One region of the Arthrobacter sp. NA-172 genome, then DNA from elsewhere that is predicted to be linked to it. Evidence: riboswitches for the same ligand, from Rfam matches in the RefSeq annotation. Region 1 holds a riboswitch; the other holds the start of a gene.

The links. Region 1 has a riboswitch for S-adenosylmethionine ahead of ACF0H6_RS17455 (hypothetical protein). Riboswitches for the same ligand answer to the same signal wherever they lie in the genome.
Positions count from the first base shown of each region.
Region 2: it holds a riboswitch for S-adenosylmethionine, as region 1 does, so the genes downstream of both, ACF0H6_RS04830 (aminotransferase class V-fold PLP-dependent enzyme) here and ACF0H6_RS17455 (hypothetical protein) in region 1, are expected to answer to the same signal.

Region 1 is NZ_JBINOT010000003.1:718,866-724,076, forward strand. It holds gene ACF0H6_RS17440 (peptidase M10A and M12B matrixin and adamalysin) at 1-761, opposite strand, end outside; gene ACF0H6_RS17445 (VIT1/CCC1 transporter family protein) at 809-1,954, opposite strand; gene ACF0H6_RS17450 (hypothetical protein) at 2,223-2,411, shown strand; gene ACF0H6_RS17455 (hypothetical protein) at 2,449-2,769, opposite strand; SAM riboswitch class IV at 2,784-2,904, opposite strand; partial or broken gene ACF0H6_RS17460 (sodium:solute symporter) at 3,021-4,555, opposite strand; gene ACF0H6_RS17465 (helix-turn-helix domain-containing protein) at 4,860-5,211, shown strand, end outside.
Region 2 is NZ_JBINOT010000001.1:957,760-962,970, reverse strand. It holds gene ACF0H6_RS04840 (metal-dependent transcriptional regulator) at 1-562, opposite strand, end outside; gene ACF0H6_RS04835 (class I SAM-dependent methyltransferase) at 592-1,368, opposite strand; gene ACF0H6_RS04830 (aminotransferase class V-fold PLP-dependent enzyme) at 1,421-2,833, opposite strand; SAM riboswitch class IV at 2,869-2,981, opposite strand; gene hisN (histidinol-phosphatase) at 3,143-3,955, opposite strand; gene rsgA (ribosome small subunit-dependent GTPase A) at 4,068-5,183, opposite strand; gene aroA (3-phosphoshikimate 1-carboxyvinyltransferase) at 5,186-5,211, opposite strand, start outside.

The sequences.
Region 1 (5,211 bases):
TTGAACCTCCGGGGATGCCCAGCAGTTCGGTGATTTGCGGGGCATCCAGGTGCCAGGCTTCCCGTCACATAGCTCTTGGGCCCGGTACCGAAGCTGTACATGGTGCTTCCACCGGTGCCGATGACTGTTCCAGCCAATGCGGGCGCCGCCTCGGGGGTGGTCCATGAGATGAGCAGGGGTGCCCAACGGTCCCCGTAAAGCGCCGGTTGGTATGGCTTGCGCTTCTCGGAAGGGTTTTCGGTGCTTGTGCCGTCGTCGATGAATTTGAGGCCGGTGGCTGCGGCGATCTTGGCAATCGCATCATTGATGAGCCCGGCAGAACCGGCTGGGGCGAGGGCGGCGTTGACCACATAGTGCAATGGCCGGCACGGGGAGTAGCCCACGGGCGTGCCGTCTGCGTTGGTGGCCAGGAATTTGTAGGAGGCGCTGGCCTCAGCCGGCTTGGCGGGGGTGCCGAGCGGGTGACCGGCCTCCTCCAGTCCCAGCGGCGGGGTGTCCGGGGCACGGGCGGCTTTGCGCGCGGCCTGCCCGGACCCGGCGCTCTGCGTGGGAGCCGCGCCCTGGGCGGAGCTGGGGCTTGAAGGCCGGGCCGAGGAACCGGGGAGCAACGCGGTGATGCCGGGATCGCCGCGGAGGAAACCACTGATCAGCACGGCCACCGCGGCCACGACCGCCACCACCATCAGATTTCGGACCAAGGCCAGGACGGTGCTGGAACGCGGAGGCGGCGGACCGCCGTCGTTCCCGAAGTTAGAATGCAATTCTTCCCCCAAATCATTGATTCCCCGCGATGAGCGGTTCCTCGCTGTTATCCGATTGCAGCGCCGAACACGAGCCCCAGCCCGTAGGTTGCGGCGGCCGCGCCGAGGCCGATGGCGAGCTGCCGGAGGCCGCGGGTCAGCGGTGAAGTTCCGGACAACAAGCCGACGACGGCGCCCGTCGACAGAAGCGCGATGCCCACCAACGTACCGGCCACGGCAAGCGCTGCGAAGCCGGTCATGCCGAAGATAAACGGCAGGATGGGAACGATTGCTCCCGAAGCGAAGAAACAGAAGCTGGAAATGGCAGCGCCCCAGGCGGATCCGACAGCCTCGTGCTCGTTCACCGTCTCCTCCGCTTCAGGATGGAGCGAAAAGCTGGGATCGCAATCGCAACTGTAGAGGCCCATGCGTTCGGCCGCCCGGTGCTCGGCAGCCTCGTGGGACATGCCCCGGGCCAGGTAGACGAGGACCAATTCGTTGTGTTCGATGTCCAGGGACGGGGCCGCAGTCAGAGTGGCCTGGGTGGGGCGGGTGGCCTTCAGGAGCTCCAGTTGCGAGCGGACGGAGACGTATTCGCCGGCTCCCATGGACAGCGCGCCCGCCAACAGGCCGGCGACACCGCTGAACAGGACCACAGTGGCCGGGACGCCCGTGGCTGCCATGCCCATGACGAGCGAAAGGTTGCTGACCAGGCCATCGTTGGCCCCGAAGACGGCGGCGCGGAAGGTGCCGGACAGGCGGTTCCGGCCGCGGGTCGCCAGGCCCCGGACTACTTCTTCGTGAATTTGTTCGTCGGCCGCCATGGCACGCGTTGCGGCCGGATCCTTCGCGTAAGGGGAGCGGCCTTCGGCGCGTTGGGCGAGGGCCAGTACGAAAACCGAACCGAAGTTCCGGGCCAGGAATCCGAGCATCTGGCTGCGGATGGAGGCTGCCTTCGGCATACCTGCGTGTTCACCGAGGAGCTTGAGCCAGTGCGCCTCATGGCGGCCTTCGGCCTCTGCGAGGGCCAAAAGGATCTCGCGTTCTTCGCCGTCGCGGCGCTGGGCCAGTTGGCGATACACGGCGGCCTCGGCGCGTTCGTCGGCCAAGTACTGCCGCCAACGCTTGATGTCCGACGACGACGGGGGAGCCGTTTCGCTCCGTGTGTCCTCGAACGGGCTGTTTGGATGCGGGGATTTTGTGTGCGGGCGCACCGGGACTCCTGGGTTGCTGGGGCGGGCTTCATCGCCTCATTGCAGCTTCACTTTATCGCCATTTTCCGCGGTTTTTCGGCTGGCAATCCTTAGCGATAGTTTTAGGCGCACCTCAAACCGGCCACCCCGCCCGCTGGGTCTTGACCCTCGGATGGGGCAGTGCTGGGATGGATGGACAGGGTCCACGAATTGGCGGGGTAGCGTGGTGACCGGCTGCCTCATGTGCCTGTGCGATGGGCTCAGCGGCACGTCGAACGGAGGTTGCACCATGGACAGCACCGAGACCCACGCCCCCCACCCCGACCGTCCCACGGTCGAGACCGATCCCGCCTATGACTACAGCGAAGACCTGGAGGTGGACGAGGACTGGGAGGAGCAACCCGAGGTCCTCGACGACGACGAACGGGTAGTCCCGCTCGACGCCGAGGAGCGCCGTGAGGACGAAGAGATCGAATAGCTCCGACTCGCTGAACCGACTTGCTAAATCCCGGCGCCTAAAACGCGCTCAGGATGAAATGCCGCTCGACGCCCGCGCGGTGCCCGGTTGCCGCAACCGTGAGGGTGAGCTTTCGCGTCGCCGGGAACCAGCGCGCAGGCTGGACCGCTTTTGTCAGTGCTTGGGTAATAAGCCGCGGCTCGTGATGCCAATGGCGTTCCAGCCGGCCGTCCACCACGAACGTGATGGAGCCCCGCGAGAGGTCGACGCCGGGAATCACCCGGACGAACTCGTCAACCCGGCGGGGACGGGACAACAACGGGGTGCTGGAGCGGGTGGTGAGTTGGACTGTGGCGGTGGCGCCGTTTTCGAAAGGCATGGCCTTCTCCTGTGGAGTTGCTCTTGCCCGCTCGGTTGTCTCTGGTCCGGGGTCGGGCCGCTTCTTCATCCGAACCACCCGTGAACATGGGGTTGGCGTGTGGCAAGTCGGAGCTTGGCGCCACATCTCTTGAAGCTGTTCCTACATTACATGCAGACGCGGCGCCGCACCCCTCGAAGGAGAAGGTGCGGCGCCGTCGTCGTGATTACTATGCCGTCGTGATTAATTCGCAGTGACTAATTCCGTGAAGCTCAGTGGGTGGCCACCGGGTGGACATCCACGGGGAGATCCTCGGTGACCGCTCCGGCAACGCGGCGTTCCCAGGCCTCGCGGACCGCGGGCTCCGTGGGAGGCGTGAGCAAGGAGAGCACCACGTAGACCAGCAGCGACGCGCCAAGGCCGTAGTAGATGGGCTCGTTGGCGTAGACGCCGTCTTCGCTGGCGATAATCCCTGTTGCGTAGGCCACCAGCAAGCCCAGTGTCAGCACGGAGCCGACCGCCATGGACCACGCAGCGGCGATGCCCGTGCCGCGCTTCCAGACCAGGCTCACCCAGAATGGCGACCAGGAGGCCGCCCACCAGGATGTCGTACGCGATGGTCAAGGCAACAACAACGTCCTGCGCTGCCATGGAGATCAACACCGCCACAATGCCCAAGCCGAGGACCCAGTAGCGGTTGGCCTTGACGTCGTGCTCGGGGTTTTCGGAGTCGTTGGTGTTGATCGTCTTGCCGAACCAGCTGGCCACGAACGGAACCACGTCGGCGCGGGCCACCGTTGCTGCGGCAATGAGGGCTCCGGAAGCGGTGGACATCATCGCGGCGACTGCTGCGGCCATGACCAGGCCGCCGATGCCGATCGGCAGGATGTGGGTGGCCACCTCGGCGTAGACAACGTCCTTGCCCAGGGCCTTGACGTCGATGTTGGGCAGGGCAACGCGGGCGGCCAGGCCGATCAAAGCGCCGGCGACGCCGTAAAGGACGCAGTAGATGCCAGCGGTGGCGCCGCCCCAACGGGCCACCTTGGGAGTCTTGGCGGTGAAGACGCGCTGCCAGATGTCCTGGCCGATCAGCAGGCCAAGGGTGTACACCACGAAGTACGTGATGATGGTCTGGGCGCCGATCCCGTCCAGCTGGAAGAAGCTGGCGTCAACACGGGCACGGATGCCGTCGAAGCCGCCTGCGGCGTTGAGTGCGAACGGGAGCATCAGGAAGAAGATGCCGATTGTCTTGATGATGAACTGCACCTGGTCTGCGAGCGTGATGGACCACATGCCGCCGATCGTGGAGTAGATCAGGACGATGGCGCCACCGACGGCGATGGCGAGCCAGCGCTCCCAGCCGAACAGGACAACGAAGATGGTGGCGTAGGCGCCGGTGGACGTGGCGCACAGCATGAGGGTGTAGGCCAACATGACGATTCCGGAGGTCTGCGTGGCCCGCTGGCCGTAGCGCAGGCTCAGCATCTGGGAGACCGTGTAGATCTTCAGCCGCTGGATGGTGCCGGCGAAAAGCAGGCTCAGGAGGAGCACACCCGAACCGATGGCGACCACCAGCCACATGCCGGAGATGCCGAACTTGTAGCCGAGGCCGACGCCGCCAACCGTCGAGGCACCACCGAGGACGACGGCGGCCATGGTGCCGGTGTAGAGCATCGGACCCAGGCCGGCGGCCTGCCACCAGGAAGTCGCTGTTGTTCTTGGTGCGGGATTTGCCCCACCAGCCGAAGGCCAGCATGGCGAGCAAATACACCACCACGATCGCAATGTTGATGAACGAAGAGTCCACGGTTGGCTCCTGAGACTGACGCGCAGAGTTTCTGGGGAATTCCGACGCCTTCCCGCTCGGAATGCATGCGGGTCGCGGAAGATCTCTGCGCTGGTGATTGGGGAGAGGAGTCTGTGATGTGTGCCTCACAAACAACACTTGTTGCCTATGAGGATACGTAGTGATGCGAGTTACAGTCAAGACGCCGCCGTTCCCAGGACGCGCGACGCCAACACTTCAGGTGGTTTAAACGACGGCCATGCCGGCGATCCGGCTACTATTGCTGCAATGACAGGGCCGCAGCAACGGCCTGAAAGGTTCGTGAATGAAGGCTCTCCCCGTTGAACCGAGCAACGTACCCGTTGCCATCGGTTCGAGAATCCGTGCCGCCCGCCAATCGCAGCGGCTCACCATAGAACAGGTCGCTGACGCCACAGGCCTGACCAAAGGGTTTCTGAGCCGCGTCGAGCGGGACCTGACATCGCCGTCGGTCGCTTCCCTGGTGACGCTTTGCCAAGTCCTTTCGGTATCGATTGGCGATCTTTTTGCTGCCCCCGAAACCCACTTGACGCGGCGCGATGATGGTCCGCGGATTTCGCTCGGCGGGCAGGGGATCGTGGAGCGGCTCCTGACAGCCCGGTCCGAACGCCGTTTGCAGATTCTGCAGGCCACCATCG
Region 2 (5,211 bases), on a different contig from region 1:
CCTGGACACTGGCATCGAGGTCTATTTCCTCGGCAGCCAGGTAACGCAGCAGCTCCGGGTTGTCGTCGCTGATCCGGGTGATCTTCCCAGAGTGGCCGTCGTCGAGTTCGATCATCCGGTGCGCGTGGGGCAATGTCACCGAACCGTCCGCCGCCGGAATGGGATCGCCGTGCGGATCGCGTCCGGGATTGCCAAGCTTCGCTGCCATGCGATCGATGAAGGTGTCTGAGACCGCGTGCTCCAGCATCTCGGCCTCGTCATGGACTTCGTCCCAGCTGTAGCCCAATTCCCTGACAAGATACGTCTCGATCAGGCGGTGCCGGCGGACCATGCCCAGCGCAAGCCGGACTCCCTGAGGCGTCAGCGTGACTGCGCTGTACGGCTGGTGGTCCACGAGGCCCTGGCCCTTGAGTTTCCGGACCATTTCCGAGACGGAAGAGTTGGCGACGCCCAGCCGCTGCGCCAGCTGCGAGGACGTGATGGGTTTGTCCTGCCACTCCGTAAAGGAGTAGATGACCTTGACGTAGTCCTCGATCGAGGAGGAGGGCGCACTGGTCTTCACGGTCCCAAGCCTATCGTGAACCGGCGCGCTCAGACCTTCCGCGCCCGCCAGCTTTGCGTGAGATAGGGCAACGGGATAACCTCGCCCTCGGAATGGCCCAGGCGCTCGGAGAGATACCACTGCAGATTCCCCATGACCTTGGCCCGGGTAGCGTCATTGGCTCTCAGGTAGTAGCTTCGCGACTTCACCAATTCGAGAATGTCGGCCGGGGTCACGGGATCTTCCCAACGCGTCCGGTGGCTCTCTAGGCCCGCGAACTCGGGGCCAATCACGGGCCGGAAATCCGGTTTGTGGACATCGCCGGCATGCATGATGCGGGACAAGCGGTGAACCCAGGGCACGGAGGTATCCAATTGGTTCCAGATCAATCCGATCACCCCCTGGGGCCGGAGGATCCGGGCGATCTCGGTGCTGGCTGCGAGGGGATCGCACCAGTGCCAGGCTTGGGCAACGCTGACGACGTCGAATGCTGAGTCCGCCAGTCCCGTCGCTTCTGCCGTTCCCTCCAAAGAGACGACCTGCGGATACATCCTGCGGAGCTGGGTGAGCATGTCCGTGGAAGGGTCGACGGCGGACACGTTCAGTCCGCGTTCCACCAGGAGCGCCGTGAATTTTCCGGTGCCGGCACCGACGTCGGCCGCGTCCCGCGCCCCGCCCGGCAAGAACCAGTCTGCGGAATCCGGGGGGTAGCCGGGCCGGACGCGGTCATAGTGTTCGCCGCCGTCCTGGAAACTCTGGCCAAGCTCAAGGCGCCGTTCCTCGTAGAGCTTGGGGCCGGCTGAGGTGCCTGTGGATCGCGGGGCCACGCAGGGACTCCTTTAGGGTGATGATGAAAAATACCCTACGAATCTACCGCAATCAGTCGGTGCTGCAGGGGGCCGCGCCTGCGGTTCCCGGAGTGTTGGGTGCCCACTCCGGGTAGCTGCGGTGGTCGTTCGAAGGCACCCAACGGCCGGCATCCACGACGTAGTCCCAGCCCAGGCCATTGCTCTTGAGCGCCCTGATCCCTGTGATGAGCCGGGTGGCGTCCTCGAGCCGCGAGCCCACGCCGAAGCTGGCGCGCAGGGATCCGGACGGAAGGCCAAGGCGCTTGAGCAGCGGGTGTGCGCAAAAGCGTCCGTCGCGCAGGCCAATGCCGTGCTCGGCTGCAAGATAAGCCGCCACCAGGCCGGCGTCGTAACCCTGAAGGGAGAAGTTCACCACGCCAATGGTGTCCTGGGGATCGGTATCGCTGAAGATGTGGTGGACGGTCACGCCCTCGATCTCGTTGAGGCCCTCGACCAAATGCGTCCGGATGGCGGCTTCGTGTGCGTGCCATTGGTCGTGGTCGAGGCCGGCAATGACTTGGGTGGCCCGGGCGAGGGTGGCAGCACCGAGCACATTCGGCGAGCCGCCTTCGTGCCTGGCCGGTCCTGTCGCCCAACTGACGGAGTCCAGGCGTGCCTCGCGGACGGCTCCGCCTCCTGCCAGATGGGGAGTGCCGGCGTCGAGCCAATCAGAGCGGCCCACCAGTACACCTGCGCCAAAGGGCGCATAGAGCTTGTGCCCCGAGAAGACCAGGTAATCAACGTCCGCGGCGGCGACATCTATGCGGCGGTGCGGAGCGAGCTGTGCGGCGTCCACCACTATGCGCGCCCCGAATTCATGAGCCAGGGCCGCAAGGGCCGTGATGGGCAGGATCTCGCCGGTCACGTTCGAGGCGCCGGTGACTGCCAGAAGGCTGATGCCACCTTGGGAGAGGGCCGTTCGAACCTTGGCGATAGTCTCCGCCAAGGTTCCCGCTGCCACAATGCTGCGGTGCGGGACGCCTTGCCAAGGCAGCAGGTTGGCGTGGTGCTCGATGTCCAAGTACAGGACTTCGCCGGTGTGCCGGCCATCCTCTACGGGCAGGCAACCGGCCAGAAGGTTGAGGGAGTCGGTGGTGTTGCGGGTGAATATGACGGAATCGTCCGCCCGGCCGCCAACGAAATCACGGACGATGTTGCGGGCGTTCTCATAGACCGAGGTGCTGATCTGGGAGGCATAGCCTGCGCCGCGGTGGACGCTCGCGTAGTACGGGAGGATTTCGTTGAGATACGCCGAAACCACGGTCAGGGCAGGTGCTGATGCGCCGTAGTCAAGGTTGGCGTAGCGGACATGGCCGCCTTGGATCAGGGGGGCCTGAAGCTCGGCCCCGGTGACGGCGGCCAATGGACGCGACGCCGTGGCGTTGCTGCCCTGCGCGGCACGGGGAGCGCCAATAGCGGAAGAAGTAAACGTGGCTGTGCTCATGGGACCTCACTCAAGAGGGACCCCTGCGTGCAGGGGGTCCGCGCTTGCCGCATCCATTCCGGACCGGCCGGGTCGTCACCCGGGGCACCCCGCCGCGATGGAGGGTTGCCGGCCAGCAAACCGGGGTTTCGCGCTGGCACTCGTGACCTATAAAAAGAGTAGGACACCCACAAGGCCGGTTCCAATGTGACCGGCGATTGTTAAGCGGATTATTACGGTCAACGAAAAATGTGCCTTCCGCCGAATAAAAAGTGGCGGACGCCCCGAAAAGGGAGCGTCCGCCGTCGATTATTCAGTGATCAGGATTGTTCAGAGGAGATCGTCGAGCTCCGGGTTCAGCCGCTTGAGGACCTCGGAGTGCAGGATCGAGTTCGTGGCAACGGCATTTCCGCCAAAGGGACCATCCGCGCCTTCCAGCGAGGTGAAGCGTCCGCCGGCCTCCGTTACGATCGGCACCAAAGCGGCCATGTCATAGAGCTGGAGTTCCGGCTCGGCGGCGATGTCCACGGCGCCCTCGGCCACCAGGCAATAGGACCAGAAATCCCCGTAGGCGCGGCTACGCCAGACATCGTTCTCAAGGCCGAGGAAGTTGTCGAGCGAACCGTGCTGCTTCCATTCGGAAAGCTCGGAGTAGGAAAGTGATGCATCCTCGATGCGTGACACATTGGAGACCTTCAGGCGGGTGGCCGCGGCGAGCGACCGGCCCATGTAGGCCCCCGATCCCTTGGCCGCCCACCAGCGCTTGCCGAGAGCCGGAGCGCTGACGAGACCCACCACTACCTCGCCCTCGTCCACCAGGGCGATCAGCGTTGCCCAGACGGGAACTCCACGCACAAAGTTCTTGGTCCCGTCGATGGGATCAATGATCCAGCGCCGCGAGCCGTGCCCCGTGCTGCCGAATTCTTCTCCGAGAACGGCGTCGCGGGGACGGGAACGGGAGAGCTGCCCGCGGATTGCCTCCTCGGCCGCCCTGTCTGCATCGGTGACGGGGCTCAGGTCCGGTTTGGTCTCTACCTGAAGGTCCAGTGCCTTGAACCGGTCCATGGTCAGGGAATCGACGGAGTCGGCCAGGACATGGGCCAGCCGCAGGTCGTCGTTGTAGCTCGAATCGGGTTGGATCATGGTTCCAAACTATCGTCAATTTGCCGGTGAAACGGGGAGGTAGGACGGCAAGGGCCACGCCGTTGCTTCGCGCTGAGGATTAGTCGGCGCTGCTTTTTGCTAACGCCGCTTTTTAGTTGACGCTGCCTAGTTCCTTGGTTTCCTGGGCTTCCAGCCGCGGGTCTGCGCCAAGGAGCCTGCGCAACGACGCGAGGCGGGCGGGACCCGACTCTCCGGCATGCCCGTCGGCGACCCACGAATCCAGGCCGCAACGGACAGCGGTTGCGTCGTGTTTGCAGCCTCGCTCGCACACTTCCGTTCCCGGTTCCAGGTCCGGGAACGCATGGAGGATGCGGTCCGGGTTCACATGGGCGAGGCCGAAGGAGCGGATCCCGGGGGTGTCGATGATCCAGCTGCCGTCGGGGGCCTCGTTGAGTTTCAGGGCAAGGGCGGAGGATGAGGTGTGGCGGCCACGGCCCGTCACCGCGTTGACTCCGCCGGTGGCGCGCTCGGCACCGGTCAGGGCATTCACCATGGTGGATTTTCCGACGCCGGAGTGGCCCAGCAGCACTGTGACCTTGCCGTCGAGGTAGTCCCGCAGCTGTCCCACAGCATCCCCATCAAGCCGGGCGGACAGGCCGTCGTCGGAACGGGCGTCGATGCCGGAGGCGCCGGCATCCGCCGTGCGGCTGATGATGATCGGGAAGCCCAGGCTCACATAGTTGGCCAGAAGCTCTGTCGGATCCTTGACGTCCGCCTTGGTGACGAGCAGTAAAGGTTCGATCCCGGCGTCGTACGCTGCCACCAAAGCGCGGTCGATAAATCCGGTGCGGGGCTCCGGATTGGCGGCCGCAACCACCACCACGAGTTGATCGGCGTTCGCCACCACGGCCCGTTCGATGGGATCCGTGTCATCGGCGCTTCGTCGCAGGAGGGTCTTGCGCTCCTGGACTCGTACCAGCCGGGCGAGCGTGTCCGGCGCTCCGGACACATCACCAACAAGTGCCACGAAGTCTCCCGGAACCACGGGGGAGCGGCGGAGTTCACGGGCGCGCGCCGCAATGACTACGCGTTCGTTGTCTGAACCCTCGCCCACTACGGCGGTGTAGCGTCCGCGGTCCACCGTGATGATGCGCCCGATCACCGCGTCGTCGTGGCTGGGGCGGTCCTTGGTGCGGGGGCGTGAGCCCTTCTTGTTGGGCCGGATCCGGACATCGGATTCATCCCAGGAACGTGCGTCTCGAGCCATCGTCAGTTGCTTGTGTCCGTAGAACCGG